DNA from 4 places in the Roseibium sp. MMSF_3247 genome. Region 1 is predicted to be linked to each of the others. Evidence: predicted binding sites of a transcription regulator. Region 1 holds the regulator's gene; each other region holds the start of a gene.
What was found. Region 1 encodes PhoB, which activates phosphate uptake and scavenging genes when phosphate is short. Its sites were predicted from a motif close to TGTCATNNANCTGTCAT; they were not measured.
Positions count from the first base shown of each region.

Region 1 (7,557 bases):
AACTGGATGAGCAAGCCACCGCCTGTCCAAGATTTGACCGGCACGTCTCCGTCCTGTCGGGTGTAGAGTTCACCGACAGCCAAACGGACTTCGGTCGGGATCTGCTCAGATCGCTCGAAGTACCGGCGCGCGACTTCTTCCAATGAGATACCATTCAGCTCGACCAAGCCCTGGTAGCGCTGCATGTGCTTGCCCTGATCGATGGTCATCGCCAGATGACCATGCCCGAGCAGCGCCTCTGGCGTTGCAGCACCGGCATCGATCAACCCGGCAACACGTTCTGCGTCGAACGTTGCGCAAGCACGGATCGCGTCCGGCGTTTCAAAATCGACGACCAGCATCGACACCGGACCTTGCGTCTGGGTCTGGAGTGTAAACCGCCCGTCAAACTTCAGAGAGGTTCCGAGCAGGCTTGTCAGGACAATGGCTTCCGCCAGAAGCCGGGATACCGGCTCCGGATAATCATGGCGTCCAAGAATTTTCTCAAGGATGGGGCCAAGCGCAACACTGCGCCCGCGGACATCCAGTCCTTCCACGGCAAAGGGCCGGACAGCGTCCAGCCCTGCGGGCTTGATGCCCAGTTCTTCCAAATTTAATGCCACTTTGGCTACGCCTTAAGCTGCGCCGAAACACCAGGCCAAAATGCCCTTTTGAGCATGGAGCCGGTTTTCGGCTTCGTCAAACACGACAGAATTGGGACCGTCCATGACCTCGTTGGTGACTTCCTCGCCGCGGTGTGCCGGAAGGCAATGCATAAACAGTGCATCACCATTTGCCTCCGCCATCAGACGTTCATTTACCTGATAGGCACTCAGCAGGTTGTGACGGCTTTCGGCGTCGTCGTCGCCCATCGACACCCAGCAATCGGTGACGACACAGTCGGTCCCTTTGACAGCCTCATATGGGTCGTCGGTGACCAGAATGGAACCACCCTTGGCACGGGCGGTCTCAATCAAGTCCTGAGGCGGGGCCAGTTCGGCCGGTGTCGCGATGCGCAGTTCGAAATCCAGACGCGGTGCGGCGTGAACCCAGGACGCCAGAACATTATTGCTATCGCCGGTCCAGGCAATGCTGCGCCCGGAGATGCCACCACGATGCTCTTCGAAGGTCATGATGTCTGCCATGATCTGGCACGGATGCGAGATCTTTGTCAGGCCATTGATCACCGGAATGGTCGCGTTTTCAGCCAGTTCATTGAGAGCTTCGTGGTCCAGGATCCGGATCATGACGCCGTCGACGAACCGGGACAGCACCTTCGCCGTGTCGGCGATAGTCTCGCCTCGGCCCAGCTGCATCTCCGCACCGGTCAGCATCAAAGTCTCACCACCGAGTTCACGCATTCCAACATCAAAGGAAATGCGGGTCCGTGTCGATGGCTGCTCGAAAATCATGGCCAGAACTTTGCCGGCGAGCGGCCCCTCACCCCGGCGAACGCCGTTGCGGTTTGCCTTGATCTTCTTTCCGGTTTCCAGAATAGCGCGCAGATCATCGCCCTCGAATTGGGTCAGATCCAGGAAGTTTTTGTACGCTCCGTTGGCGGTCATTCGGCCGCTCCTTCCAACAACTTTTTCTCAACGGCGAATGCAGCCTTCTCCAGCCGATCAACCGCATCGGAAATCTCTTCTTCCGAGATGGTCAGCGGCGGCAGGATCCGGACAACGTTGTCACCGGCCGGGACCGCAAGAATGCCCGCTTCGCGCGCGGCGGCGACATAGTCTCCCACCGGCGCGGTGCACTTGATGCCCAGCATCAGACCATTGCCCCGGACAGCCTCGAACACCTTCGGGTGGCTATCGACCAGCCCGGAAAGCTTTTGCTTGAAGGAGAGGCCCTTCTTTTGAACCTCTTCCAAAAAACCATCTGCAAGAATGACGTCCAAAACCGCATTGCCAACAGCCATGGCCAGCGGATTGCCACCGAAGGTCGTGCCGTGGGTTCCGGGTGCCAGCGCGGACGCAACTTCTTCGGTCGCAAGACAAGCGCCCATCGGGAACCCACTGCCTATGCCCTTGGCGACGGCCATCAGATCCGGATCAACGCCAGTCCACTGATGCGCGAACATTTTTCCGGTCCGGCCGACACCCGTCTGGATTTCGTCAAAGATCAGCAGGGCTCCGGTTTCATCACAAAGCTTACGCAGAGCGCGCAGGAATTCGTAGTCGACTTCCCGAATGCCGCCCTCGCCTTGGATGGGTTCGATCGCGATCGCTGCGGTTTGCGGACCGACCATGGCTTTCAAGGCCTCCAAGTCCCCGCTGGGCACCTGATCGAAGCCCGGGGCCTTCGGTCCGAAACCTTCCAGATATTTCGCCTGGCCACCTGCTGCAATCGTGCCGAGTGTCCGGCCATGGAAAGCGCCTTCAAAGGTCACGATTTGATACCGGTCCGGCTCATTGCGGTCATAGTGATAACGCCGGGCACACTTGATAGCCGCTTCCATTGCTTCGGCGCCGGAATTCACGAACAAAACCTTGTCTGCAAATGTTGCATCGGTGAGGCGCTGCGCAAGCCGCGCGCCATCCGGCATCTGGTGCAGATTGGAAATATGCCAGAGCTTGGCCGCCTGATCTTGAAGGGCCTGGACCAGATGCGGATGAGCATGTCCGAGCGAATTTACCGCGATCCCGGACCCGCAATCGAGAAATCGTCGGCCGTCACTCGTAACAAGCCAGACACCTTCCCCGTGATCGAATGACAGGTTCGATCTTGCGTAGTTTCCAAAAAGCGCGGACGCGGACATACCTCTTTAGTCTCCTTTGGCCGCCGGAAGCGCCACTGGTATCGGACCGTCGGAACTCCGGGGCATCACCTTTAATAAAGGCCAAAAACGCAATGTGCCGCCAAAGCGGCGGCACGTTGCAAGATCCTTATACACTGCCGAGGTCCCCGCCTGTCAATGGAAATGGCCATTGCCCGGGTTCGGGCTGTTTTATGTAAAAGTCTCAATGACCTCGCATCTGTTGGGGAAAAGTCCGTTCATCCCCAACTCACTGCAGCCTGACGGTTGCTTCACAAATTAACGTTATTGTAACCTTTGACTAATCAGACACGACATCTCGTGCGGCGTATCAAATAGAGGCACAAGATATGCCATAATGGACTTGCGTTTGCGTGTCCAATAACGGGATTTTGGCCAGTCACTGGCCTTGGCAAGGGGTGCGGCAATGAGTTGGACGAACGAACGGGTTGAGCTTTTGAAGAAGCTCTGGGGTGATGGTTTGAGCGCAAGCCAGATTGCGGGTGAGCTTGGCGGTGTCACACGGAACGCGGTGATTGGCAAGGTACACCGGCTTGGTCTTTCCGGCCGCGCAAAGTCTTCTTCCTCAAGCGCGAAACCGCGCCGTCCGCGCACAACGGCCAACCCGTCGTCTCAATCGGCACCGAAACGTCCGCAAACACAGCCGCAGACCCAAGGCTCCGCAGCGTTGAAGATGGAACCGACACCGGCCCCGGTCGCAGAGGTTCAACCCGTTGCAGAACCGATCGCTGACGTTGTTCCAATGTCCAAGCGGGCGACCATCCTGACGCTAACTGAGCGCACCTGTAAGTGGCCGATCGGCGATCCGGCGACAGAAGACTTCTACTTCTGCGGTCAGGTTTCCGAAGCCGGGGTGCCCTACTGCCCCTACCACTGCAAGATTGCTTACCAGCCGGTCGCTGACCGCCGCCGGAGCGCCAACAACAAGACCAGTGTTGCCCAGGCCTCCTGATCTCGAAATACCCAAGAAAAAGCCCGCCGATTTGGCGGGCTTTTTTGTTTGTCTTGAAAGTCTCGATCAGGCTGCCGTGAACTGGTCGTTGAAGGCATAACCAGCCCCGCGCACCGTGCGGATCGGGTCTTTCGCCTTGCCCTTGTTCAGCGCTTTGCGCAGCCGGCCTACGTGAACATCGACCGTGCGTTCATCCACATACACATCGTGCCCCCAAACACCATCCAAGAGCTGTTCGCGTGAAAAGACCCGGCCTGGTGCGGTCATCAGGAATTCCAGAAGGCGAAACTCTGTTGGCCCCAAATGGATTTCCTTGGTGCTGCGCCGGACGCGGTGTGTTTCCCGGTCAAGTTCGATATCGCCAGAGCGCAGCATCGTGGACACCACCTCCGGGCTTGCCCGCCGCAAGATCGCGCGGACACGCGCCATCAGTTCGGGCACTGAGAACGGTTTGACCACGTAGTCGTCCGCTCCGGTCGACAGGCCTCTGATGCGCTCAGCTTCCTCGCCGCGCGCCGTCAGCATGATGACCGGCAAGCGCTCGGTGTCTTCGCGTGCCCGCAGGCGCCGGCACAGTTCGATTCCGGAGAGTCCGGGCAACATCCAGTCCAGCAACAAAAGGTCCGGCTGGGTTTCCCGGAGGCGGATTTCCGCCTCGTCGCCGCGGACACAGGTCTCGACGGCGTATCCTTCAGCTTCCAGATTATACCGCAACAGAAGGCTCAACGGTTCTTCGTCTTCGACGATGAGGACCTTCGGCATGAATTCTCGCTCCAATTCCCTCAGCCGGCACTAAAGCGCCGGCTTACAGTTCCTGCTTCACAGCCCGCTCAGGCTGGCTCTGGCAACTCACATAGCGCCGGTTTCATCAACCTTGGTGCGGTCTTCCGGAAGCCGCTCGCCCGTCACCATGAAGAAGACGTTTTCGGCAATGTTGGTGGCATGATCGCCGATCCGCTCGATGTTCTTCGCACAGAAGAGAAGATGGACGCAGGAGGTGATCACCCGTGGATCTTCCATCATGTACGTCAGAAGTTCGCGGAACAGAGAGGTGTAGATCGCATCGACTTCGGCATCAGCTTCCTGCACGTGGCGCGCAGCCTCTGCATTGCGTCCGGTGTAGGCATCCAGAACCTTTTTCAGCTGCCCGAGGGCCAGCTCGGTCATGTGCTCGACGCCGATTGCCAGCTTCTTGCTCTGAATGTCGTTGTCGATTGCGATTGCCCGCTTGGCGACGTTCTTTGCAAGATCGCCAACACGCTCCAGATCGTTCGCGATCCGGCTGGCGGCTGTGATTTCACGCAGATCCTGCCCCATTGGCTGACGGCGCACGATCATTGCAATCAGGCCTTCCTCAACGTCCTGGTGCAGCGCATCAAGACGGCGATCCTGATCAATCACGCGGCGCGCCAAATCGGTGTCGCCGGACACGAGGGCGGAAACGGCTTCTGCAAATGCTTTTTCTGCAAGACCGCCCATTTCAGCGATCCGGCCGGCCATGACGTTCAATTCGTCATCATAAGCCGTGACTGTATGTTCAGACATCCTGTGTCCCTTCGAAAAAATGTGCGATCCGGTCAACCGAAGCGGCCGGTAATGTAATCCTGCGTACGCTTGTCCACCGGGTTGGTGAAGATATCCTGTGTCGGACCTTCTTCAACCAGAATTCCCAAGTGGAAGAATGCAGTGCGCTGAGACACGCGGGCGGCCTGCTGCATGGAGTGCGTTACGATCACGATCGTGTAATTCTCGCGCAGCTCGTCGATCAGCTCCTCAACCTTGGCGGTCGCGATTGGATCGAGAGCGGAACACGGCTCATCCATCAGGATCACTTCCGGGCTGACGGCAATCGCGCGGGCAATGCACAGACGCTGCTGTTGACCACCGGACATGCCAGTTCCAGGTTCGTCGAGACGATCCTTGGCTTCTTCCCAAAGACCCGCCTTTTGCAGGCTGGAGGCCACGATGTCATCAAGCTCAGCCCGGTTCCGGGCCAGACCGTGAATGCGCGGGCCGTAGGCTACGTTATCGTAAATCGATTTCGGGAACGGGTTCGGCTTCTGGAACACCATTCCGACCTTGGCGCGCAACTGCACCGGATCGACTTTCGGATCGTAGATGTCTTCGCCGTCAATCTGGATGGAGCCTTCGACCCGGCAGATATCGATCGTGTCGTTCATGCGATTGATGGTCCGCAAGAATGTCGACTTTCCGCACCCGGACGGACCAATGAAGGCCGTGACCGAACGCGGCTGGATTTCAATATCCACATCCTTGATCGCGTGCGTGTCGCCGTAATAGACCTGCACTTTGTTGGCTGAAATCTTGCTGTCGGTCATATCTGTCGCCTGTTCAATTTTCGGCATGTCATTCATGGGTACGCCTCCTTACCAGCGACGCTCGAACCTGCGGCGCAGGATAATCGCGAGGATGTTCATAGACAGAAGAAAGATCAGGAGGACGATGATACCGCCCCAGGCTTTCTCGTAGAACGCGAAGTCGGAACGGGCCGCCCAGGTGTAGATCTGTGCCGGCATCGCCGAGTTCGGGTCCATAAATCCGGAGACGAAACCGTCCGGATATCCGCGGGCCACAAAGCCGACCATCCCGATGAGAAGCAGCGGTGCTGTTTCCCCAAGAGCCTGAGCCAGACCAATGATCGTTCCGGTCAAGATGCCCGGCATCGCCAGCGGCAATACATGGTGGAACACGGCCTGCATCTTTGAGGCACCGACACCCAGGGCTGCGTCGCGGATGCTTGGCGGCACGGCTTTCAGCGAGGCGCGTGTTGAGATGATGATCGTGGGCAGCGTCATCAGTGTCAGAACAAGACCGCCAACGATCGGCGCCGATTGCGGCAAGTGCATGAACTGGATGAACACCGCAAGACCCAGAATACCGAACACGATTGACGGAACCGCCGCAAGGTTTGAAATGTTCACCTCGATCAAGTCAGTGAACTTGTTCTGCGGTGCGAACTCTTCAAGATAGATGGATGCAGCCACTCCAATCGGCAGGGACAGGAACAACACCACCAGCATCATGAAGAACGATCCGACCACAGAGGCTCCGATACCGGCACCGCCCGGATTGTCCACGCCGGAGTCTGCCCCGGTGATGAACGGCCAGTTGAAGACCGTCTGGATAATCCCGCTCTCGACCAGCACATCGACCAGATCCAGATCGGATTTTTGGAGGAACCGGCTGTCTGTGATGTTGTCCCGGGTCAGGCGGCCATTCATGTAACCATCAACACGGGAGGATGCCGCCAGTTCGAAGGCAACCGGCTGACCAAGCTGGTCCGGGTTCGCCCGGTAGAACTCGCGAATGGTGCTTCCCGGCTTGCCGACAATCCGCTCAATAGCAGCAATATCGAACGGAACCTGGATGTCCTTTTGCTCAAACTGCGCGCTCATTGCTTCAGTGAACACAGCCTCGTAGGCCCGCGTCTTGAAGAGCTGGCTTTCAGCATCGTCGAACTGTTCCTGGGTGACAGTAAATTCAACAGTCAGAACGGTCCGCGTAAAGGCCGGAATGCCTTCGCTAATGATTGAGTAGGCCAGGACGACCAAGAAAAACAGACCGGCTCCGATAGCGGCAATGCCGTAAGCCTGAAAGCGTTTTTCCGATGCATTGCGTTTCTTCGTCAGCTCGTCCGTCGCATACAGTGAGCGAGGCTGTGCAGACGTTTTTTCAGGCGCTTTTGCACCTTCTGGAGAAAGAGTTGCGTCGGTCATCAGTCATACTGCTCCCGGTATTTGCGCACGATGTAGAGCGCGACAATGTTCAAACCGAGCGTCACCACAAAGAGCGTCATGCCCAGCGCAAAGGCGACCAGCGCCACCGG
Region 1 covers NZ_JASHII010000001.1:991,519-999,075, reverse strand. The annotation lists gene RBB44_RS04520 (Hsp33 family molecular chaperone) at 1-602, opposite strand, end outside; gene argF (ornithine carbamoyltransferase) at 615-1,544, opposite strand; gene RBB44_RS04510 (aspartate aminotransferase family protein) at 1,541-2,740, opposite strand; gene RBB44_RS04505 (GcrA family cell cycle regulator) at 3,165-3,710, shown strand; gene phoB (phosphate regulon transcriptional regulator PhoB) at 3,777-4,472, opposite strand; gene phoU (phosphate signaling complex protein PhoU) at 4,560-5,255, opposite strand; gene pstB (phosphate ABC transporter ATP-binding protein PstB) at 5,288-6,076, opposite strand; gene pstA (phosphate ABC transporter permease PstA) at 6,098-7,447, opposite strand; gene pstC (phosphate ABC transporter permease subunit PstC) at 7,447-7,557, opposite strand, start outside.

Region 2 (7,557 bases), on a different contig from region 1:
ACTGGGCCTGGGTCTTGTCTATGGTCTTTTGACCGCGCTGGCTTTCGCGCTTTGGCCGCTTGGCCGGGCTCATGACGTTCCACCCACCGCCCTGTTCCGCGATATTGTTGCGGCTGGCTCCAAATGGCCCCGCAAACGCTATTTGTTTGCCACGGCTCTCACCGTGGTCGTCCTTGCGTCCATCGCCATCCTGCTGGCCTATGACAAGCGGATCGCCACGATCTATATCGCAGCGTCTGCCGGAGCTTTTGTGCTTTTGGTGGTTGTGGCACGGATCATCATGTGGCTCGCCAAACGCCTGCCTCCGGTCCGCTCTACCGAGCTGCGGCTGGCAATCGCCAACATTCACCGCCCTGGTGCCCTGACGCCGTCCGTCGTTCTGTCTCTTGGCCTGGGCCTCTCCCTGCTGGTCGCCCTGACCCTGATTGATGGAAACCTCCGCCGGGAGCTCACCGCTACCATCGCAGGTGAAGCGCCAAGCTTCTTCTTTGTCGACATTCAAAGCCATGAGCGGGACGCGTTTGAAACCCTTTTACGCGAAGAAGCGCCGAACGCGGACCTTCAAAGTGTGCCGATGTTGCGCGGCCGGATTGTTAGCCTCAACGGCATCAGCAGCGATGATTTCGTGCCAGCACAAGAAGGGTCCGACTGGGTTCTGCGCGGCGACCGCGGCATCACTTACGAGGCTACGCTCCCGCCGAACTCGGAACTGGCGACCGGTGAATGGTGGCCGCAGGACTATTCCGGGCCTCCACTGGTCTCCTTTGACGCGGAGGCTGCAACAGACCTCGGCCTCAAGATCGGCGACACCGTTTCTGTAAACGTTCTTGGTCGCGAAATCTCCGCAGAGATTGCGAATACGCGGGACGTGGAATGGCAATCGCTTGGCATCAATTTTGTCATGGTGTTCTCGCCAAACACATTTGCCGGGGCGCCGCATGCGCATCTGATGACCCTTGGCTGGGATGATAACGTCCAGACAGACACCGAGTTGGCCTTGTTGAAGACCGTCTCCAGCAGCTTTCCGACCGTCACTAGCGTCCGCGTGAAAGATGCGATCTCCCAGGTGAACAACATCGTGGCTCAGCTCGCATGGGCGATCCGCGGCGCCTCCTCCATCACGCTGATTGCCAGCATTCTTGTCTTAGCAGGCGCACTCGCCGCCGGGCATCGCAGCCGCATCTATGACGCTGTCATCTTGAAGACCATTGGCGCCACACGAACGCGGCTGATCCTGGCCTATGGCCTCGAATATGCGATCCTTGGCCTTGTCACAGCAGTGTTTGCCGTTTTGGCGGGCGGCATTGCTGCCTGGTATGTCATCACTGCAATCATGGGCGGAACCTTTACGCTGCTGCCAGTTACAGCGTTCAGTGCTGCCCTAATCGCGCTTGTCCTGACTGTCGGGTTCGGCCTGATCGGAACCTGGCGCGTTCTTGGCGAAAAACCTGCACCGGTTCTTAGAAACCTCTGATACGGCCAAAGACGGTGTTAACCGTCAGAAAAATTTCATCAAACTCACCGCAGATGTGCGCCGGTTCATGACCGGCGCGCCTTGCGTCATGCGATTATCTTGGATATCGGAAGAGAGATTTATCTCTTGAAGGGGCACTCCGAAATGCCGGGCTATCGTTTGAAATCCATGTTTAAGACCACTCTAGCAGCCTCAATTGCGGCTTTGACCATGCTGTCAGCCATGCCGGCAGCTCAAGCTGAAAGCCCATTTCACACCGGCGTCTGGCAGCTGAATGATCCGGCTGGCAAACGTGGCCTCGTTGTCAGTGACTGGCTGGTTTGGGAAGACGGCCTGCCGAAGCGCTGGCTTTACCGCCGCGCGGGAACCAATGACGCCAACCAGTTTGATTTCTTCACCCGCTCAATCGGTGACAGCGGCTTCACCCCGGTCGGCATCCGCGTTTATCGGACCGGCGAGCATGAGATGAAATACACCATCTCCGAGAAAGGCAAGGATCCGATCGAGGTTTCCGCGAACCGTTTGTCGATCCCGAACTACAAGAATTCTTGCCTCTCGGTTGAAAACAAGGGCAACAGGCTGACAGGCGGCACCTGGACCGGCACACCGCAATCTGCCGGTAAAAAGCTCCGCCTGACCAAATCCAAGCTGACCATTGATGGAAACGCGCGCAATGTGACCGTCGAAGATGTTCGCGTGGGCCGTGTCGGGATCATGGAAGACGGCAAACCCTTGGCGTTTTTCACCGATGCTGGCGGCGATTATGGCGTTCTTCAGTGGTTCAAGCCGGGCGTAACGCCGGAAGTCATGCGCGACACCACAAAAGAAGTTATGGATTTCAAGGCAGAAGAAATCTTCCGCTGGCCACAAGGCACTTGCGATCGGCAGATCGCAAGCCGTCTTAAAGCCATGAAATAAGAACTCTTCTTAATCATAAGGGCCGGAAATACGGGCCGTAGCAGAAAGATTGCGATTTTTTCAGGAAAGTCATCTTGTGCTAGGGTCCGTATTCTCCCATATGTTGAGGGAGCTGTGCTGCAGGACTCCCTGCGCGCACAAGTTTTGAACGAAGGGGAATCTTAAGACCATGTCGACCTTTGACCGCCAATCTCAAGGCGCTTACTCGGTTGCCGGCGCTCGTGCCGAGGCCGGCATCGATCAGGGCCTGCGCGCCTACATGCTGGGCGTATACAACTACATGACGTTCGGCCTCGCGCTGACCGGTTTCTTTGCCATCGGTACCTACATGATGTCCGTCGTAACCAACGACGCTGGCTCGATCGTGGGTTTGACACCGCTCGGCAACGCCATCTTTGCCTCACCGCTCAAATGGGTGGTCATGCTGGCGCCGCTCGGCATGGTGCTTTGGCTCTCGTTCCGGATCCAGTCCATGAGCGCGTCAACCGCTCGGACGATGTTCCTCGTCTACTCCGCCCTGATGGGTGTATCCCTGTCCTCGATCTTCATGGTCTATACCGGCGGATCGATCGCGCGCGTGTTCTTCATCACCGCAGCGTCCTTCGGTGCGCTGAGCATCTTCGGCTACACCACGAAGAAGGACCTGTCCGCTTGGGGTTCGTTCCTGTTCATGGGCCTGATCGGTATCGTGATCGCCTCCCTGGTGAACATCTTCCTCGGATCTTCCGCGCTTCAGTTCGCTATTTCCGTGATTGGTGTTCTGGTGTTCGCTGGTTTGACTGCATACGACACACAGCAGATCAAGGAAATGTACTACGAGGGCGACTCCGGTGAAGTTGCCACCAAGAAGTCCGTGATGGGCGCTCTGCGTCTCTACCTCGACTTCATCAACATGTTCCTGATGCTGCTGCAGCTGTTCGGCAACCGCGAATAATCCGCAAGCCATCATAAATGTAGAAAGCCCGGCCATTGCGCCGGGCTTTTTGTTGTCTTTCGACAAAAGATGTCGCATCCAAATCTCAGAAGGTCAGGACGTGAAAAACGGCTCAGCGGCGACCTCGATTCAGTGAAGACAGCTCCGGGTTTCCATCAGTGTGCCCCTGTGTCAGGCGTCGACGACCCGAAGATGCTTTTTCTTTTCCAGAACTCTCAGAACCTGCGCAAGATCGTGGCCACGTTTCAGAATCATGCCGCCAGTCGCGACGACCGAATATGCGCCCTGCCGCCGGGCAAGTTTAGGATCCTTTTCGATGCGATAAAGAGGCATTTCAGAGGCGCGGCGGAAAATTGAGAAAACAGCTCTGTCATTCAGAATGTCAATTGCATAGTCCCGCCACTCACCATCGGCGACCATGCGGCCATAGAGCCTGAGGATGACATCGAGTTCCCGGCGGTTGAAGGACACCACTGGTAAGGAGGGAGGAGCTTTATGCCCAGGTCCGTTGAGGCTCAAGCTCCGGCTGTGCTGAGATGCGCTATCATCGGCTTCGCTCATTCCGCCTCCCTTTTGAACCGCCTTGCACCTTGCGCTGCCGTCAGCATTTGCTTGGTGCATGTCATCCAGATGTCATGATGGTCGTGGTTCGCCGCGAATTGCAAGTGCAGGCCGGTAGAAAGCTGAGAAACTGTTGCTTTCATTCATCAATCGTGACCGAAAAACATCAAAAACTGACGCATGGGCAACTTTTCAAGAAAGAATACCAAAATTTTCATGTTTTCGCCGCATTCCAGCCCTTGGCCAGCCAAAAAGCACACCCATATTAGCATCATACCTTGATGGGAACGGTCTACGGGCACCGCGGTATGCAATAGCCCCCCAGCCCCCCGTGGTGAATGTAGAGCGACCAGATTTTTTGAGTCAAACATCAGGGCAACTGAAGGGCCGGCAACACGCCGGCCCTTTTCATTACCGGGCACCTTTGGCGGCCAGTCTCAAGAATTCCGGCAGTTTTCCCGAACCGAAAACGTTTCAAGCTTCCCCTGCCGACGCCTTGTAGTATTCTTTTCCCAAGATGACTCTTGACCTGATTGATCTTCGTGCGGCGAGACCGGCAGACTGCGAAGCGCTCGCCAGCATCCATAGCGAAGCCTGGCTCGGCGCTTATCGCGGCGTGTTACATGGCCTTGACCTCCAGCGAATGGTCTCAAGGCGGGGCGAAAACTGGTGGCGCGGAGCTCTGGCGCGCGGCGTCAACATCAAGATCCTATCCGTTGCTGATGTTCCGGCCGGATATGCCACCTTTGGCCCGTGCCGGCTAACGAATACCAGCATGGATGGCGAGATATACGAGCTTTATCTCAAACCGGAGTATCAGGGCCTGGGTTTCGGCCGCAGGCTTTTTGAAGACATCCGGGCGTCATTCCTCGAGCAACATGGCTCAGGGCTTGCCGTCCAGGTGCTGAGCGACAACACGCCCGCCCGGGAGTTCTATCGTGCGGTGGGAGGCCAAATCGCCGGGAAATCATGGCACCGGATCGGCGGGAGACGACTCGAATTGCTCATTTACATCTGGCCGAGGCAAACGCTCTGACAGCTTCACCCTTATGCCTTCCAAGACAAGGATCTGGCGCGCCCACGCCACTTCCGGGTCATTAATCAATTAGGTGCAATGCAAAACTAAAGACTTGAACTTCTGTCTTCGGATTGCGATAGACGGCGCAACGATCCAACAGGAGTTCACAGATGCGTATTGACGCCGTGCCGATTGGCAAAAACCCGCCGGAAGATATCAACGTAATTGTTGAGGTCCCCGTTGGCGGTGAACCGATCAAGTATGAGATGGATAAAGAAGCAGGCGCGATGTATGTCGACCGCTTCCTCTACACGCCCATGCGCTATCCGGGAAACTACGGCTTCGTCCCGCACACACTTTGCGGCGATGGCGATCCGATCGACGTGGTTGTCGTCAACCAGCGCCCTGTTGTACCTGGCGCCATCATGACCTGCCGTCCGATTGGCGTTCTCCTGATGGAAGACGAGTCCGGCCAGGATGAGAAGATCATTGCAGTTCCGAGCCACAAGATCACCAAGCGCTACGATAATGTTTCGGACATTACCGACCTGCCGCAAATCACGATCGATCAGGTCAAGCACTTTTTCGAGCACTACAAGGATCTGGAACCTGGCAAATGGGTAAAAGTGACGGGTGTTGAAGGCGCAGAAGCTGCAAAACGCATGATTGTGGAATCAATCGAGCGCGCCAAGACGGAAGCGGCCGAATAAACGCAGCTTGACTATCCTTGAGGCTGCCGCCGCTGCATCATCTGTCGGCAGCGGCCTCGAGACGCTCCATGTCCTGATCGCTCAAACCGAAATGGTGACCGATCTCATGGATAAGCACATGGGCGACCACATCTCCGAGCGTTTCGTCCATTGCGGCCCAATAATCCAGAATGGGCCGGCGGAAGAGCCAGATACGATTTGGCATTTGCCCGGTATGGGACAGCTCTTCGCCCTCGTCCAAGCCGACGCCTTCGAACAATCCAAGCAGATCGTGCGGATCTTCGATCGACAGTGCATCGAGAACATCATCAGGTGCGTATTCGGCAAGTGTGATCTGCAAATTGCCGCAGCGAAGCAACAGATCGTCCGGCATGGTGGCGAGTGTTTCGCTGGCCATTGCCTCAAAGTCTTTCAGGTCCGGCGCTTTGAGGTCGGTCCAGTGGCTTCGGCTGATTGGATGAATTGACGCCATATTTTGTTCCAGGCTCCAGTGAGCGCTGTTTTTCCTTTTTCGCGAGCCTCCCAACTCAGTTGGAAGATTACCTAGAGGTAGGTAACGGCAAGGTAAATCACCAGACCAATTGCAAACACCAACCCAAGCGACCGGCCGATGCGCGTGCCCCAGACTTCGATGTGGTCATCGGCATCCTTATCGGCCGCGCTCATATGGTCCCGCGCACGATCGGCCATGCGAACAAAGGTCGAGCCAACAACCGTTTCGCTTTCCGCTTGCGCGCGGTCAATCGCTCTCAGCGCCTCGTCGCGCCTCTCCTGATCGGCCTTGTGTTTTGACGTGCTCATGCCGGTGACTTTGCCATGGGAACCCGGAATTTCAAAATTCCGGCAGCAAGAAGCCCAAGTCCGGCCAACCCGGCAGATGCAACAGCATTCCAACCGGCAAAAGACAGGCCCAGCATCCGCCAGCTGGCTTCCGTGCAGCTGACAACCCGGGTCGATTGCAAGGCTTGCAGCATGTTGGAAGCGGATGCCGGAGCAGCGGCGCCCCCGCCGCAATCATTCGGGCCATCCCAGAACTGCCATTCCGCTCCGGCCTGATAAATCCCGAGGCCAGCTCCATAGGCGAACACTGCCGCGACTGCCAGCAACAGGACCGCGGCAATCCCTTTGCGACCTGTCACCAAGGCAGCCAATGCAACAAGGGCCATCGGCAACCCGATATAATAAGGAATTCGCTGCTCCAAACACAGCTTGCAGGGGACGTAACCGCCAATCAGCTGATATCCCCAAGCCGTTCCAATCACCACAAGGCCACCGGCCAATAGCAGGAGTGTCAACGACTGCGCCAGTTTTTCAGCGGACATCGGATCCTCTTTGCTTAGATAAACTTCAGCGCGGCGAAACCGCCGACCAGAAGCACGACGAACACGGTGAACATAAGACCGAGGCGTTTCTCGATAAAGTCCTTGATCGGCGGGCCGAAGAAATACAGCAGTCCGGCGACGATGAAGAACCGGATCCCCCGGGAAACAATGCTTGCAAGAACAAAGATCGGCAGGCTTAGGCCTGCAGCCCCGGAGGCAACTGTAATCACCTTGTAGGGAAACGGGGTCACACCGGCGATAAACACGAACCACCAGCCCCACTCGGCGAAGATATGGCGGAATTCCTCGACGTAGTGGAGTTTGCCGTAGAACGCGAGTACCGGCTGTGCAACCTGTTCAAACAGGAACATGCCGATGAAATAGCCAAACACACCACCGGCAACAGAGGTCAGCGTGCACAGCAGCGCATACCACCAGGCCTTCTCGCGCCGGGCAATGACCATCGGGATCAACAAGATGTCCGGCGGGATCGGAAAGAACGAGCTTTCAACAAACGAAACCGACCCCAGCGCGGTAGGTGCGCGAGGTCCGGCAGCAAGGGACAGGGTCCAGTCATAAAGGCGTCTGATCATGACGCCTCCATACCTGCTGCAATGCAA
Region 2 covers NZ_JASHII010000007.1:66,853-74,409, reverse strand. The annotation lists gene RBB44_RS20800 (ABC transporter permease) at 1-1,474, shown strand, start outside; gene RBB44_RS20795 (hypothetical protein) at 1,574-2,392, shown strand; gene RBB44_RS20790 (Bax inhibitor-1/YccA family protein) at 2,562-3,326, shown strand; gene RBB44_RS20785 (DUF2794 domain-containing protein) at 3,498-3,887, opposite strand; gene RBB44_RS20780 (GNAT family N-acetyltransferase) at 4,405-4,923, shown strand; gene ppa (inorganic diphosphatase) at 5,076-5,615, shown strand; gene RBB44_RS20770 (metallopeptidase family protein) at 5,653-6,087, opposite strand; gene RBB44_RS20765 (hypothetical protein) at 6,159-6,416, opposite strand; gene RBB44_RS20760 (disulfide bond formation protein B) at 6,413-6,937, opposite strand; gene RBB44_RS20755 (YqaA family protein) at 6,952-7,530, opposite strand.
Region 2: the regulator PhoB is predicted to act here: its motif matches at 3,947-3,963, upstream of RBB44_RS20785 (DUF2794 domain-containing protein).

Region 3 (7,557 bases), on a different contig from region 1:
CGGTCTCCGGTGGCAAGGTCGAGCAATGTGCTTTCCTGAGCGACGAAGAGTTGCTCACGGCGTAGGCATCGTTTCTTCGATCCAGTCCCAGGCGGCGTCGAGTTCGGCGGTCGCAAAGTGTTTTTCCTTGATACCGACCAGGGTTGCAAAGGTGGCGTCTATGTCCACAAGGGTCGAGACAAACTGGCTGTCCGTTACGACAGCAACCCGCGCGATCTTGTCCATATGGGTCATAAGCCACTTGATGTCGGACGCCACCGCTTTCAGCGAGACACCGACATGGTCGCCGAGAACGACCAGAAAACTGGCCTTTCCATAGGTTGAGACCAGCTCATCTGCCTTGGCAATCAGCTCTTTTTCTTCCTCTATCGTTAGCGTGCCAGAGACTTTTACGCCGAGAACGGCTCCGTCGCTGCGTGGCAAAATCTCGTACATTCCAGACCTCCCGAGTTGTTTGTAAGCAGCTGCAAGTTTATTTGACGATCGCTGGACCCGCGTTCAAGGCGATCCGGGTTTGTGCTTACGGTTTGGGTTGAATGCCATCGCCATTGAATTGGTTAATGCTGTCTAACAATCTGACGAAAACTCGAGTGAAGCTGCTAATCCGCCCTTAAAATGCGCCCGTTAAACTATCAGTCATAGAAAAGCGCGGCTGCCGAAAGGTGGTCGCGTTTGTTGTGATCCGTTGAAAACAAGAAGAGACGTGGAGACGTTCAATGGCGCTGGCTGACTGGAATGGATTTTACGACCCGGACGCAGCGAACCTGGACAACACAGCGGCAAGCGCTGCGAGCAATGCGGCCACACGCATGGATTCAAGCCGCAGCTGTTACTTTTATGTGCCGTCAACGAGCTCAGACGAGGATGAACACCGCCTCGGAGCCGTCTTGCGTCTTGGCGAATATGCCGACATCGAAGAACAGGCGTTTCAAGCCGATGATCTCGATGAGTGGTATCCGCAACGATATATTGCTGACGAAGGCAGCAATGCGGAGGCCTACAAGAATGCATCCGGCGGCGGTGACGGGATCCTGTTGGCCTGTGACGGCCGGATCCTGGTGAAGGCTGAGGAGAAGATGTATGTGGAAACCGCTGATTTCAGTCAGCAAGTCAATGGTGATTATACGCTGAATGTTGACGGGGCAGCGTCGGTAACGAGCTCAGGCAAACTGGAAATGACCTCGTCCGCAGAAGTCGTTTCCATCTCCAGCGGGGCGGGCAAGGACATCACTTTGTCTGCAGGCGACGGCTCTGGCGTCATCCAGACCAACGCCAAGGAGGAAACCAAGACGATTGCGGGTGACACGTACGAATACAATTCCGGCAACACTAAGAGTTTCACCGAAGGCAACAGCATCGACATGACCTTCGGTGGGTCGCTGGCGATTTTCGGTGGCGGTGACCTGAGCATCGGGATGGGAGCCACAACCGAAATCAATGCCACCATCGCTGTCGGTGTTGCAGCTGTTACAGTCGATATTGTCGGTGTCGCGGCCGAAGTGACCGGCAGTGAAGTTGATCTGAAAGAAATGGCGGTCAAGCTGAAAACCCTTGTGGTCAGCAACGAGACCATGGCCGCAAAGATCAAGCAGATGGTGGCAGAAATCGCGCAGCTGAAGGCGGAAAGCACCACTGTCAGCGCAGCTCAAACGACGGTGGCGGCCAAGTCCGAAACCGTAAAAGCCAAGTCTGGCGGAGTGACAGCTGATACGACCGGGCTGGTCGTCAATATCTGACCGCAATCGGTGCATATCTGCCATGACTGGACAAGAGCTAAGGATCTGATACGTACGCCGCCTAAGCTTTTTGGGCGCTTTGACGGTCTTCTATGAGCTCTTTCGTTCGCGCGTCGATCCCTTCGCGGATCTGGCGGGTGAGGGGAAAGACGTCAGTCCGGTCGCGTCCATAACTCAAATTGAAGGCATGGAAATCGGCATCGGCGCCCGGCATGAGATGGTGCTGCAGCATGGTTTCCAGCTTGTCGAACGCTTTGGCAAGTTGCGCTTCCGGTGTCACGGCATCGGCGTATTCATCCCAAAGCGCCATGAAATCATCGGCCACGTCATCAGGCAGATCGGCACACAGCGCTTGAAAGTCCTGTCTTTCGCGTTCCTGCCGGTTGTCACCGTCCGATTGGTGCGGGGCCGGAACATCACCAGAGATTGCTTCGCCAAGATCATGAAGAACACACAACTTGAGCAGCTTTTTGATATCGACACCAATGATGTCTTTCTCAAAGAGCAGAACCATCAAACACAGCCGCCAACTGTGCTCCGCAGTACTCTCCGCTCGTCCGCTCCGGCTGGTGCCGGATCGCAAAGTGTCCTTGAGCTGTTCGGCTGCCTGAAAAAAGGCAAGAAGACCGGTCAGCCGGCGATGGTCAATAAAGGGGGCGTGGTTGCCGTCGGTTTCGCTGTTCATGGGCGAAAGTTTACTCCGGCCAACACCGCTTGACGACACGCTGAATATTTTATGCAAACTGGCCGGGGTCGTCCCGCACAAGCCGGGCAAAGCGTCCGTCGGACAGGGCAAGTCGCGTGATCCTGATCCGGCTTTCCGGGATCGTCATCTCCGGGAAATCCGCGCGCTCCGTTGAAAACACGATATCCGGTGCGTGAGGTTCGAACCAACCCTTTGCGCCAAGGCTGTGTTCTGCGGTCTGGATTCCTTCCGACGCATAAGGCCAAAGCGGTCGGTCCATCAGTTCTTGAACACCCGTATGCCAGTCTCGCGCACGGGCAGGCGAGACGGCGAGCAGCCGGTGGCTGAGATCGCACACCAGATGAACCGGCGCGCTGTTGCTGCTCACAAGCTCCACCAAGGCCCTGTCCGCTGCACTGTTGGGTCGGGCGAGCAACAGCCGCTCCACTTTGGAGCGGTCAAGCCCGTCAGGCTCCGAAGCACCGCTCTCCCAGCGTGAGATTTTGGATTGCGACACCCCGAGCTCATCGGCCAATGCCTGCTGTTTGACACGATTGAGCACCCGCCAGCGGCGAAGGGACGGGCCGAGGTTTCGCGGATTTGGGATGATGTCCAAGCTCATATTGGGGTGACTGTAGCAGAAAACAGAAAGGGTGTCGGCTTTCACCAACACCCCCCTGTTCAGGTCAAGGTTATCGGACCCGGAAGCCTGCCGAAGCGGGATCGATAGTCCGTCTTGATCTCAACTCGACATCAGATCTCCGAAGACATCTGGTGCCTGCCGACCCCTCATCCCCGAAGAGATTTGAAGCCTGCACCGATATTGCAGATAACCCGCTGCTCACCGGAGAGCCGGGGCGCTGGCTGCGGAGCGCTCCGCATCAAGCGCAAACTGGGTGCCTCACAGCCGGTCCGCGAGAGCCGCAAGCGGCCCCTTGGGACTGTGCCCAGACAGCGATGACAAAAACCGTATGCTTTGGTTGGCGGTCCGAAACAGGTCTCTGCCGTGCTGTTGATTGAAGTTCACCACAGGAACTTGCTGCTGTCGAATCGCCCCTGTTAACCATTGTGACTTGTGGGGAAAGTCATCTCTTTCGTCTGAACGTCGCAGAAATGCCGGCCTTGTAGTAAGTTGAGTTCCCTTACGGAAATCAAATGCAAGTTAAGAAATGATTTTCCGGCAAAATAATAGGTCAGCGATACTTCTCTATGAATCCATCGATGGGCAAGTTGCGAAAATCGGGCAAGCGATCCTTCAGCTGATCGTGGCTCCAGTCCCACCAGGCGATTTCCATCAGAGCTTCTTCCTGGGTTTCCGTAAACCGGCGTTTGATTGGTTTCGCCGGAACACCGCCGACAATCGTATAGGGCGGAACGTCTTTCGACACGACCGCGCCTGCGGCAACGATAGCGCCGGTCCCGATTGTGACCCCGGCCAGAACCGTCACATTATGACCGATCCAGACATCGTGCCCGATTGTGACCCAATCGTCGTTGCGCCATTGAAAGAACTCCTGGTCATCATCACCCAGCCCATAGGCGGCCGCCCGGTAGGTGAAGTGATGTTGTGACGCGCGCCAGGTGGCGTGATTGCCAGGATTGAGCCGCACCCGCCGGGCAATCGAACAAAACTTGCCGATGGTTGACCAGACCACATCCCCCTCCTGAACGATATAGGAGTAATCGTCCATCTGGCTTTCCCGCATTTCGGTCAGCGCGCCGACTTCCGTCCACCTTCCGAGCTCACAGTTTTGAACGACCGCGTCTGGGTGAATATTGGGGGCTTCGGTCAGGCCGGGTTTTTGGTGCGGTGCGGACATTGCTTGTTCCATTGGTTTGTGACAGGCGCAGATGGATAGCTTTGGTCACATCATGACGCGTGACGCTTTGATGACGTATCCATGAACTCTTTCTCTTTTCCTCAGTTTCAGCCGGTTCGAAGCACCCTGACCAATATTTCAGCGCGGAAACACGCTTCTCGGGCTTTGTTCTTCTCTTGCAACCATGATTTGCCGAGCCATGCAGAACCCTCTGAGGAAGCAGGAAAATAAAGCCTTGTCCGGGCGCTGTGTGTGTCCCGGTAGGCTCTTGTCATTGAAATGTCATCGTTTCTTCAAGGGACTGATAAATAGCTGTCATCGCGTTGTTACGCTCGAATGGCTCTTGTCGCGCAGCAAATACGAACAAACACGGACAGGGCTGCCGCGTGATTCAATTTCAGGACGTCACCAAGACCTTTGGGTCCCGGACTGCGGTGAACAAGGTATCTTTCAACATCGACAAACCGCAGATGGTTGGCATTATCGGCCGCTCCGGTGCAGGCAAATCGACCTTGCTGCGCATGATCAACCGGCTGACGCCGGCGACCTCCGGTCAGATCCTCTTCAATGACCGCGATATTCTGAGCCTTAAGGGCGGCATGATGCGCCGTTGGCAGCGCGACTGCGCCATGGTGTTCCAGCAGTTCAATCTTGTGCCGCGCTTGGATGTGGTGACCAACGTGATGCTCGGCCGTCTGAATGGCCACGGCACGCTCAAGAGCCTCTTTAATATCTTCGACCAAGACGACGTGAAAACCGCACTTGCCGCGCTGGACCGGCTAGGCATTGCTCAGGAGGCACCCAAACGGGCCGAAGAGCTTTCCGGCGGTCAGCAGCAGCGCGTGGCGATTGCACGAGCGCTCATGCAGGATCCGCATATGATCCTGGCCGACGAGCCGATCGCCTCGCTTGATCCGATGAATGCAAAGATCGTCATGGACGCGCTGCGGGAAATCCACGAACGCGACAACAAGATCGTCATCTGCAATCTGCATACGCTCGACACCGCACGCACCTACTGTGACCGCGTGATCGGCATGCGCGATGGCTTCATCGTTTTTGATGGTGCGCCAGACGCCCTGACCACAGACGTGGCGCGCGAGATTTATGGCGCCGATGAAAGCTTCAATGAAGCGGCAACATCAACCGCCATCGATGCCGGTAAATCCGGCTCTCAAGAATCCGCCGGTGTGATGACCCCGGCGGCAGCAGCGGGCTGACCGTCTGCTCCCAAATCATCGTCATCAATTGTGAACCCTCGGGGGAGTGTCCCAAATGAAACTGGTTTCCAAAGTTGCTGCGCTGGCTGCAGTCAGCATGATCGCTCTGAACGCAACCGCTGCCGTTGCTGAAGAAATCTCCGAATTCCGCATCGGCATCCTCGGCGGCGAAAACGCTTCCGACCGTCTGCGTGCTTACACCTGCCTTGAAGAAAAGACCGCTGACCTGCTCGGCGTTCCGGTCAAGCTTTTCGCACCGGCTGACTACAACGGCGTGATCGAAGGCCTGCTCGGCGGCAACCTCGACATGGCTTGGCTTGGCGCGTCCGGCTACGCAAAAGTCTACCTGACCGATCCGGAAGCTGTTGACCCGGTTCTGGTTAAGGTCAACGTTGATGGCGGCTACGGCTACTACTCCATCGGTTTTGCCCGCAACGATGCTGAAATCAACTCGCTCGCCGACATGAAGGGCAAGGTTTTCGGCTTTGGTGACCCGAACTCCACGTCCGGTTACCTGATCCCGTCCATCGCCATCCCGCAGGAAGGCTACTCGATGGAGCCGGGCGACTATTTCGGCGACGTTAAGTTCACCGGCGGTCACGAGCAGACCATCGTTGCTGTTTCCAACGGCGACATCGACGCTGGTGTAACCTGGGCCGATGGTCTTGGTGAGTGGGAAGACGGCTACAACTCCGGCGCTCTGCGTAAGGCGTCCGATGCTGGCCTGGTCGACATGACCGAACTGCGTGAAATCTGGCGTTCGCCGGTGATCCCGGAAGGCCCGATCGTTCTCTCCAAGAAGCTTCCGGAAGACGTCAAAATCAAAATGACCGCTCTGATGGCGTCCCTAAACTCTCTGGACCCTGAGTGCGCATACGGCGTTGCTGCCGGTGAGACCAAAGGTTTCATGCCGATCACTCACGAAGCTTACGTCAACATCGTTGAAGCTCGTAAGGCAAAGAGCAAGAACTAAGCGTTCTTGAATAGCGCGCGGGCCGGTTTCCGGCCCGCGTTTTTTATGCGTGACGTTTAAAGGACATTGAAGATGGCCGTCGCTGCAATGGAAGAGGAAATCCTCTCCTTACGCAAACGCCGTCAGCTCTATTCGCTGATCGGACTTTTGTTGGTCGTTGCCGTTATGGTTTCGGGATACTCGAAATCCAACGACATGAACTCCGGCGGTTTTCTGCAGGGCCTGAGCAAGTTTTTCGATTATCCAGGCGAGATCGTGCTTGAAGCCTGGGAAGCCGGACCGGCGTTTTTTGGTCTGATCATCCAATATCTCCCAGCCATGCTGGAAACCTTGAACATCGCGGCCGTTGCGACGCTTTTGGGGGCTGCCATGGCCGTCGTCCTCGCCATGGCCTCCACGCGCAACGTCGACAGCTGGGGCCCGTTGATCCCGGTCGTCCGCCGTATGATGGATATTATGCGCGCCTTTCCGGAACTGATCATCGCGTTGTTCCTCATCTTTGTTCTCGGCTCCAGCCCGGTTCCAGCCATGATCGCCGTCGCGTTTCATACGGCCGGTGCGCTGGGCAAACTGTTCTCCGAAGTCAACGAGAACATCGACCGCAAGCCGATTGAAGGCTTGTCTGCCTGCGGTGCCAACTGGCTGCAACGCATCCGGTACGCAGTGATGCCGCAAGTGGCGCCGAACTACCTGAGCTACTTTCTGCTGCGTCTTGAGATCAACGTGCGGGCTTCCGCGATTCTTGGCTTCGTCGGGGCCGGCGGGATCGGTCAGGAGCTTCGGCGCACCATCGGATGGGGGCAGGGCGCCGGCGATGAAACCGCCGCGATCTTCGTTCTCCTCTTCGTCACCATCATGATTATCGATCAGGCTTCGTCTTATCTGCGCGGCAAACTGGTCGGCGCCGGCAGAGCGCACTAAGAGGGATCAGCGAACATGTCCACCGATACCCTCGAAAAGGTTGTCACACCGCAAGATGTCTGGTCGAAAGTGCGTCGCCGCGCGTGGCTGACGATCCTCGTCCCGCTCGGAATTCTTGCCTATCTGACCTACACATGGTTCGCCTTTGGCGTGCCGGATCTCCTTGCAAAGGCCCAGCCGGAGCGAGCCGTTATTCTGGCAA
Region 3 covers NZ_JASHII010000002.1:363,477-371,033, forward strand. The annotation lists gene RBB44_RS07140 (class II glutamine amidotransferase) at 1-65, shown strand, start outside; gene RBB44_RS07145 (STAS/SEC14 domain-containing protein) at 55-435, opposite strand; gene RBB44_RS07150 (hypothetical protein) at 717-1,736, shown strand; gene RBB44_RS07155 (HD family hydrolase) at 1,798-2,421, opposite strand; gene RBB44_RS07160 (helix-turn-helix domain-containing protein) at 2,471-3,088, opposite strand; gene RBB44_RS07165 (DapH/DapD/GlmU-related protein) at 3,615-4,241, opposite strand; gene phnC (phosphonate ABC transporter ATP-binding protein) at 4,628-5,461, shown strand; gene phnD (phosphonate ABC transporter substrate-binding protein) at 5,517-6,434, shown strand; gene phnE (phosphonate ABC transporter, permease protein PhnE) at 6,507-7,355, shown strand; gene phnE (phosphonate ABC transporter, permease protein PhnE) at 7,371-7,557, shown strand, end outside.
Region 3: the regulator PhoB is predicted to act here: its motif matches at 4,511-4,527, upstream of phnC (phosphonate ABC transporter ATP-binding protein).

Region 4 (7,557 bases), on a different contig from region 1:
TGCCCGCTCTATACGCAACTCTTGCAAGTATCCATTGGGCGTCATCCCTGTCGCAGCCTTGAACCGGCGCAAAAACGTGCGATCCGGCAGCCCGGAAGCGCTGGCAATTTCCTTAACGCTCAGGACATCTGCATATCGCGCGTCGATCAGGTGTTGTGATTTTAAGATAGCCGCATCGCCATGCCGTAGATGCGGTGAGAAACGCCTGAACCGGCGCTGGTCCCGGCGGCGCATGTCGACGATGAAATAGCCAGCCGTGCGTGCGGCAACGATGTACCCGAGAAACCGTTCGATGACCACCAGACCAAGATCAACCCAGGCCATCAAACCACCGGCCGTGATGAGGTCGCTGTATTCGATCAACAATTGATCGGTATTGAAGGACATGTCGGGGTAGCGCTTGGACAGTCTCTGCTCCAGCCCCCAATGCGTGGTTACCGGCCGTCCGGCAGCAATTCCGGCTTCTGCGACAAAGGTAACCCCGGTGCAGGCTGAACAGACAACCGCACCCTTCCCGTGCTGGTAAGCCGTGTATCCTGGCAATTCCGGCACATCGGCTGCACGCACTTCCGCCGCAGAGGGCGGCAGGATCAGTGCGTCGAACGAACGGCCTCCCGGCACAAAGGTCGAGATCGTTTCAACGGCAACCGAATGCTCCGAAATACTTGCGGCATACCCAAGCACATCCTGAAGCCCCAGGACGGCCGATTGAAGACATCCCGGATAAGCCAAAATCGCCAAACTGTAGGAGCGTGCCACCATCTGGCGTATCTAGCACAAGATTTGTCATTTGCGCCAATCGCACCCATCGGCGCCTATTCTATGTTCGAGGACAATGGAAATTCATGGAGCCCTCATGTCTAATGCTAGCACCACAAGCCCTCTGAACGTCGGCGACATCGCCATCACGCCACTTACAGATGGCCACCTCGATATTCCTGCCGCCTATTTCTCCAATGCAAGCGATGAAGAGATCCAGGCGGTCAGTCCGACCACCCGATTTGGCGCAACATGCTGGCTGATCGAAACTGGACCCAAAAAAGTCCTCGTGGATGCCGGGTCCGGAACTTGGCTAAAAGCGCGTTTTCCCGAGACCGGATTCATCACGGCATCGGGGTCTTCCCTAATAAGCGCGGCCAACGACATCACAGACATCATTCTGACTCACATGCATGCCGACCACATCGGCGGCCTGGTTGCGGACGGTCAAAGCTTGTTTCCTAATGCAACTGTCCACCTTCAAAACAGCGAGTGGGCGTTCTGGACCGACGAAAACCTGGTGGAGGCCGTACCGGAGGACAAAAGACCCATCGTCCAACTGATCCAGTCCTTGGCACGCCCAATCGCCTCCCAAATCAAACTTCATGACGGGGATGCGGACCTGGAAAATGGAATTCATGTCACGAGTGCCCCCGGACACACGCCCGGCCATCAGGTCGTCAGGATCTCAAGTGGCGGCAAACAGGTGATGCTGCTGGGGGATGCCCTGGTGTCCGGCGTTCTGCAGTTTGCTAATCCTGACGTCCACTATGCGTTGGACAGCGCGCCTGAGACAGCGGCAGCAACCCGGAATACTCTATTTGCCGAACTCGCCGCCGAGCAGATCCCTTTCGCGGCAACCCATCTTGAGGCCCCGGACTTCGGCACACTGACAGCAACCGGCAGCGGCGGATATCACTTCGAGCCTTTGGCTTAGGTGCTCTGGCTGAGAGACACCCAACCACCGTCCTTTGCGGATTGAAACAACGCATCCAGAACTGCCATGTTCTGGATTGCGTCCTCCACCCCAAAAGAAAGGGGTACTTCACCAAGAATGGCACGGCCGAAGACATCTGCCATTTCGGCATACTGATCGCAAGGCGCGATGTTCTCGGTCACCGCGGACCCATCTCCGAGCTTTGACCCGTCATCGAGCCTCAATTCGGTTGCCCCCCCTTGCGGCGCGTTGACGGGAATAAGAAGTTCGAGCCGCTTCTTCGTTCCAACAAGCTGGAAACGCTGGTGCGGCGTCAATTGGGTGGACACGGTGAAACTCAAATGACGGCCCTGCCCGAAGTCCAGCATGGCACTCGTTGTCCGGTCAGTTCCGAATTCCGGATCCCGGTCGATCAGCGCAACAACACGTTGCGGCTCAGCGTCAAAGAAATACCGGCCGGCCAGCATCGTGTAGCACCCGATATCGAGCAGCGCGCCACCGCCGATTTCGGCATTGTTTCGGATGTTCGCCGGGTCCGCGTTGAAATAGCTGAAGAACCCCTGGATCGCTTTCAACTCGCCCAATTCTCCAGACCGGACCAGATCACAGGCTCTGATCCATTGCGGATGGGCGCGTACCATAAAGGCTTCCGCAATTAGTCGATCTTCCTGCGCACGCAGAAGCTGACGTGCCTCGTCCGCGTTGAGCGCAATCGGCTTCTCGCACAGGACATGTTTTCCGGCAGCTGCCGCCTGCAGGGTCAAAGGCACATGCAAATGGTTCGGCAGCGGATTGTAGATCGCATCGATATCCGGATCGGCCAGAAGGTCCTCGTAGGTCCCATAGGCTTTGGGAATTCCTAGCTGATCGGCCGCATCTTGGGCACGCTCGAGGCCGCGGGAAGCAATAGCAGCAACATATCCGGTCTGGGACGATTTTATCCCAGGAATGACCTTCTCCCGGCCAATTTTTGCCGTTGACAGAACGCCCCACCGGATTTGCTTCGTGCCGCTCATGTTTATCTCCTGCAACTCAAACAAAAATCCCGGCCAATGGCCGGGATTGCCAATTTCTTCTACCAAAACAATCAGTATTTATCAGGCACGTAAAGGTGTTCCGGCAGCACTTTACGCTCGTAGTCCGGATTAAACCGGCGTTCCGGCAGGGTAATCGGATCATGCGGTACGTCTTCGTACGGTAACATCGACAAGAGATGGCTGATGCAGTTGAGGCGGGCCTGCTTCTTGTCGTTCCCTTCCACGATGAACCACGGCGCTTCGGGAATGTTGGTCCGCTCGAACGTCTCTTCCTTGGCCTTGGTATAGTCTTCCCAACGCACGCGGGATTCCAGATCCATCGGCGACAGCTTCCACTGCTTCAACGGATCATGAATGCGCATCAGAAAGCGCAGCTGCTGCTCTTCATCGGTGATGGAGAACCAGTATTTGATCAGCCGGATGCCGGATCGGACCAGCATGCGCTCAAATTCCGGAACGTCGTTGAAAAATTCCTCGACCTGATCTTCTGACGCGAACCCCATCACGCGTTCAACGCCTGACCGGTTGTACCAGGAGCGATCGAACAGCACCATCTCACCAGCCGCCGGCAGATGCGGCACATAACGCTGAAAATACCACTGGCTCTTTTCGCGGTCTGACGGCGCCGGCAAGGCAACAACACGGGCAACCCGCGGGTTAAGGCGCTGCATGATCCGCTTGATCACACCGCCTTTGCCAGCAGCATCCCGGCCTTCGAATATGACGACGATCTTTTCGCCGGTATGCTGAACCCAGTCTTGCAGCTTCACCAGCTCTGCCTGGAGCATCAACAGCTCGTGGAAATAGGTTTTCCGGTCGAGGGGGGATTTGTGCTTCTTATCAGCAATGTACTGAAGATCCTTGGCGATCAGGAAATCATCGATTTCCATCTCGAGTTCTTCATCCATGCTGTCGGCCCACTCGTTTTCCACCCAGGTCTTGGCGTCCTCACTCATCCGACTGTTCCTTATGCATAATATAAACGCGTCTCACCTGCACTGAGAGCCCGAAATCCATGACAGGAGTTTGACACTAGCGTCAGTCGATGAACCGTCGCAATGCGCTCCCTCAAAGTCCATACCTCGGAATCCACTTGCTAAATGAATGAACGTTCATTAATATGACGCAAGTGGAGGAGACGTCATGGCGCTATCAGCACGCCCGCAGCCGCGGCAACGCGGCCTGGAAACTGCAGAAAAGGTTCGAAAAGCGGCCCTGCGGCTCTTTGCGGCGTCAGGATACGCAGCCGTATCCATGCGGGACATCGCAACCCAGGTCGGCGTTCAGCCGGGTGCGCTCTACAATCACTTCCCCACCAAGCAGCACATATTGAAAGACTTGATGCTGAGCCACATGGCCGACTTGCTGGCGGCTTGGGACACTGCAGATTTCCCGGATGAAACCGACCCGATCGAACGCTTTGTGCGATTTCACATCCGGTATCACCTGGAACGCGCAGATGAAGTCTTCATCGCCTATATGGAATTGCGCAGCCTTGATGCCGAGAACTTCGCGATCGTCGAGGCCGAGCGCCGGCGCTATGAAACCATTCTGACAGAGATCTTGAGCGAAGGCGCAGCAAGCGGCCGCTATCACATCGACAACGCCAAAGTTACGACCCGCGCGATCATCGCCATGTTGACCGGTATTCCGGCTTGGTACCGACCCGGCGGCGATCTGTCGAAAGAAGAGATCGAAACGCTTTACCTGAACATGGTGCGCAAAAGCATCGCCCCAGAAACGAACGATAATCCTGGCAATCCAGACACCGGAGACCGGATGGCATGAGCATCCTCAAATCGAGCCTATCGCCCAAGAGCGCCGAGTTCACCGCCAACAAGGCCGCGCATGAAGACGCCATGGCGCAAATCAAGGCCGCTGCACAAACAGCACTGGACGGCGGCGGAGAAACCGCCCGTGAGCGCCATGTCTCCCGCGGCAAGATCCTGCCGCGCGAACGTGTCTCGCGTTTGCTGGATCCGGGCTCGCCGTTTCTGGAAGTCGGCATGCTGGCCGCCCACGACATGTATGATGGCGCAGCACCGTCGGCCGGTATGATTGCGGGTATTGGCCGGGTCGAGGGACAGGACGTCATGATCCTGGCCAATGACGCAACGGTCAAAGGCGGCACCTACTATCCACTGTCCGTGAAGAAGCACCTGCGCGCCCAGGAAATCGCCGAGCAGAACAACCTGCCATGCGTCTATCTGGTCGACAGCGGCGGTGCCAACCTGCCCAACCAGGACGAGGTGTTCCCGGACCGTGACCACTTTGGCCGGATCTTCTACAACCAGGCCAACATGTCGGCGAAAGGCATTGCCCAGATCGCGGTCGTGATGGGCTCCTGCACGGCGGGCGGCGCCTATGTTCCGGCCATGTCGGACGAAACCATCATCGTCAAGAACCAGGGCACCATTTTCCTTGCCGGTCCGCCACTGGTGAAAGCGGCCACCGGGGAAGAAGTCTCCGCGGAGGACCTTGGCGGCGGTGACGTCCATACCCGCCTGTCCGGCGTTGCCGATCACCTTGCGCGTGATGACGCGCATGCGCTTGCCATTGCTCGCCGGTCCATCGCCAGCCTGAACCGTACCAAGGCCTCGCAGCTTGCGCTGCAGACGCCCGAAGATCCGCTCTATGATCCGGAGGAAATTCTCGGCGTCGTCCCGGCGGATTTGAAGACCCCCTACGACATTCGCGAAGTCATTGCCCGCGTGGTTGACGGCTCAAGGTTCGACGAGTTCAAAGCCCGTTATGGCACCACGCTGGTCTGCGGCTTTGCCCATATTCACGGCATGCCGGTCGGCATCATCGCCAACAACGGCGTTCTCTTCTCCGAAAGCGCGGTCAAGGGCGCGCATTTCGTCGAACTCTGCTCCCAGCGTAAGGTCCCTCTGGTGTTCCTGCAGAACATCACTGGCTTTATGGTCGGCCAGAAATACGAAAGTGGCGGGATCGCGAAGGACGGTGCCAAGCTGGTAACCGCCGTTGCCACGACGAAGGTACCGAAAATCACGATGCTGGTCGGCGGGTCTTTTGGTGCCGGCAACTACGGCATGTGTGGCCGGGCCTATTCGCCGCGTTTCCTGTGGACCTGGCCGAACTCGCGCATCTCTGTCATGGGCGGGGAACAGGCCGCCGGCGTTCTGGCAACTGTTCGCCGCGACGGTATCGAGCGCAAGGGCGGCAGCTGGTCCAAGGAAGACGAAGCCGAATTCAAACAGCCGATCATCAACCAGTTCGAGGAACAGGGTCACCCGCTCTATGCCTCAGCCCGGCTTTGGGATGACGGCATCATCGATCCGCGTAAAACCCGCGACATTCTGGGTCTTTCTTTGTCGGCGTCCCTGAACGCCCCGATCGAAGACACCAAATTTGGCCTGTTCCGGATGTGATGTGATGACCTTGGAAGAACTCAAAAAGAAATATCCGGGGGCAGAAACCTTCAAGTTCGGCGACGGACCCGAACTCAGCAGTTTTCTGATCGGCTTGGTCCGCGCAGGTAAAAAGACCGCGACGTGCGGTGCTTTGCGCGACTTTGCAGACGGCGGCGAAGCGATGCCCGAAGTCGGACGCACGGATATCGTTCTCAACTGGGACGGGTCTCCGGCCCTCGTCGTTGAAACGCTCGAACTGACCCAAACCCGTTTTTGCGATGTGTTGGCGGACTTTGCACTTGCAGAAGGTGAGAACGACACACTCGAAGGCTGGCAAAAAGACCACCAGAGCTATTTCGAGCGCAATGGCGGCTTTGATCCGGAAATGATGCTCGTGTGCGAACGATTCAAAGTGGTTGAAGACCTTAAGACGGAAGGCATCTGACAATGTTTAAGAAAATCCTCATTGCCAACCGTGGTGAAATCGCCTGCCGGGTCATGGAAACAGCCCGCGAACTCGGCGTTAAAACCGTAGCCGTCTATTCCGACGCCGATGCAAACGCCAAACATGTTGCAATGGCCGACGAAGCGTACCGCATCGGTCCGGCTCCGGTCTCCGAGAGCTATCTGCAGATCGCCAAGATCATCGAGGTCTGCAAACAAAGCGGCGCAGAGGCGGTCCACCCGGGATACGGCTTCCTGTCGGAAAACCCGGACTTCGTGGACGCCCTGGACGCAGCCGGGATCATATTCATCGGTCCGAGCGCGGATGCCATCCGCGCCATGGGCCTGAAGGACGCCGCCAAGGCACTGATGGAAAAGGCCGGCGTTCCGGTCGTGCCGGGCTACCACCGGGAGACCCAGGATCCGGGCTTTCTGCAAATCCAGGCCGGCAAGATCGGCTATCCGGTCCTGATCAAGGCCCGCGCCGGTGGCGGCGGCAAAGGTATGCGCAAGGTTGAACGGGCGGAAGACTTTATCTCCGCGCTCAAGTCCGCCCAGCGCGAAGGCGAGGCAAGCTTTGGTGATGGCCGGGTCCTCATTGAGAAATATGTCGCCAAGCCGCGGCACATCGAAATCCAGGTCTTCGGCGACAATCATGGCAATGCCGTGCATCTGTTTGAGCGCGACTGCTCGCTGCAAAGGCGCCACCAAAAGGTCATTGAGGAGGCTCCGGCCCCCGGTATGCCGGAAGAGATGCGCACGGCCATGGGTGAGGCGGCCGTTAAGGCGGCCAAGGCGATCAACTATTCCGGTGCCGGCACCATCGAATTCATCGTTGACGTCTCCGAAGGTCTGCGCGCCGACCGCTTCTATTTCATGGAGATGAACACCCGTCTGCAAGTTGAGCACCCGGTAACAGAGCTGATCACCGGACAGGACCTCGTCGAGTGGCAGCTGCGTGTTGCCTCCGGAGAGCCCCTGCCAAAGTCGCAAGAAGATCTTTCGA
Region 4 covers NZ_JASHII010000007.1:212,532-220,088, reverse strand. The annotation lists gene RBB44_RS21555 (GlxA family transcriptional regulator) at 1-762, opposite strand, end outside; gene RBB44_RS21550 (MBL fold metallo-hydrolase) at 857-1,696, shown strand; gene RBB44_RS21545 (Gfo/Idh/MocA family protein) at 1,693-2,712, opposite strand; gene ppk2 (polyphosphate kinase 2) at 2,784-3,689, opposite strand; gene RBB44_RS21535 (TetR/AcrR family transcriptional regulator) at 3,877-4,521, shown strand; gene RBB44_RS21530 (carboxyl transferase domain-containing protein) at 4,518-6,125, shown strand; gene RBB44_RS21525 (ASCH domain-containing protein) at 6,130-6,552, shown strand; gene RBB44_RS21520 (acetyl/propionyl/methylcrotonyl-CoA carboxylase subunit alpha) at 6,555-7,557, shown strand, end outside.
Region 4: the regulator PhoB is predicted to act here: its motif matches at 3,749-3,765, upstream of ppk2 (polyphosphate kinase 2).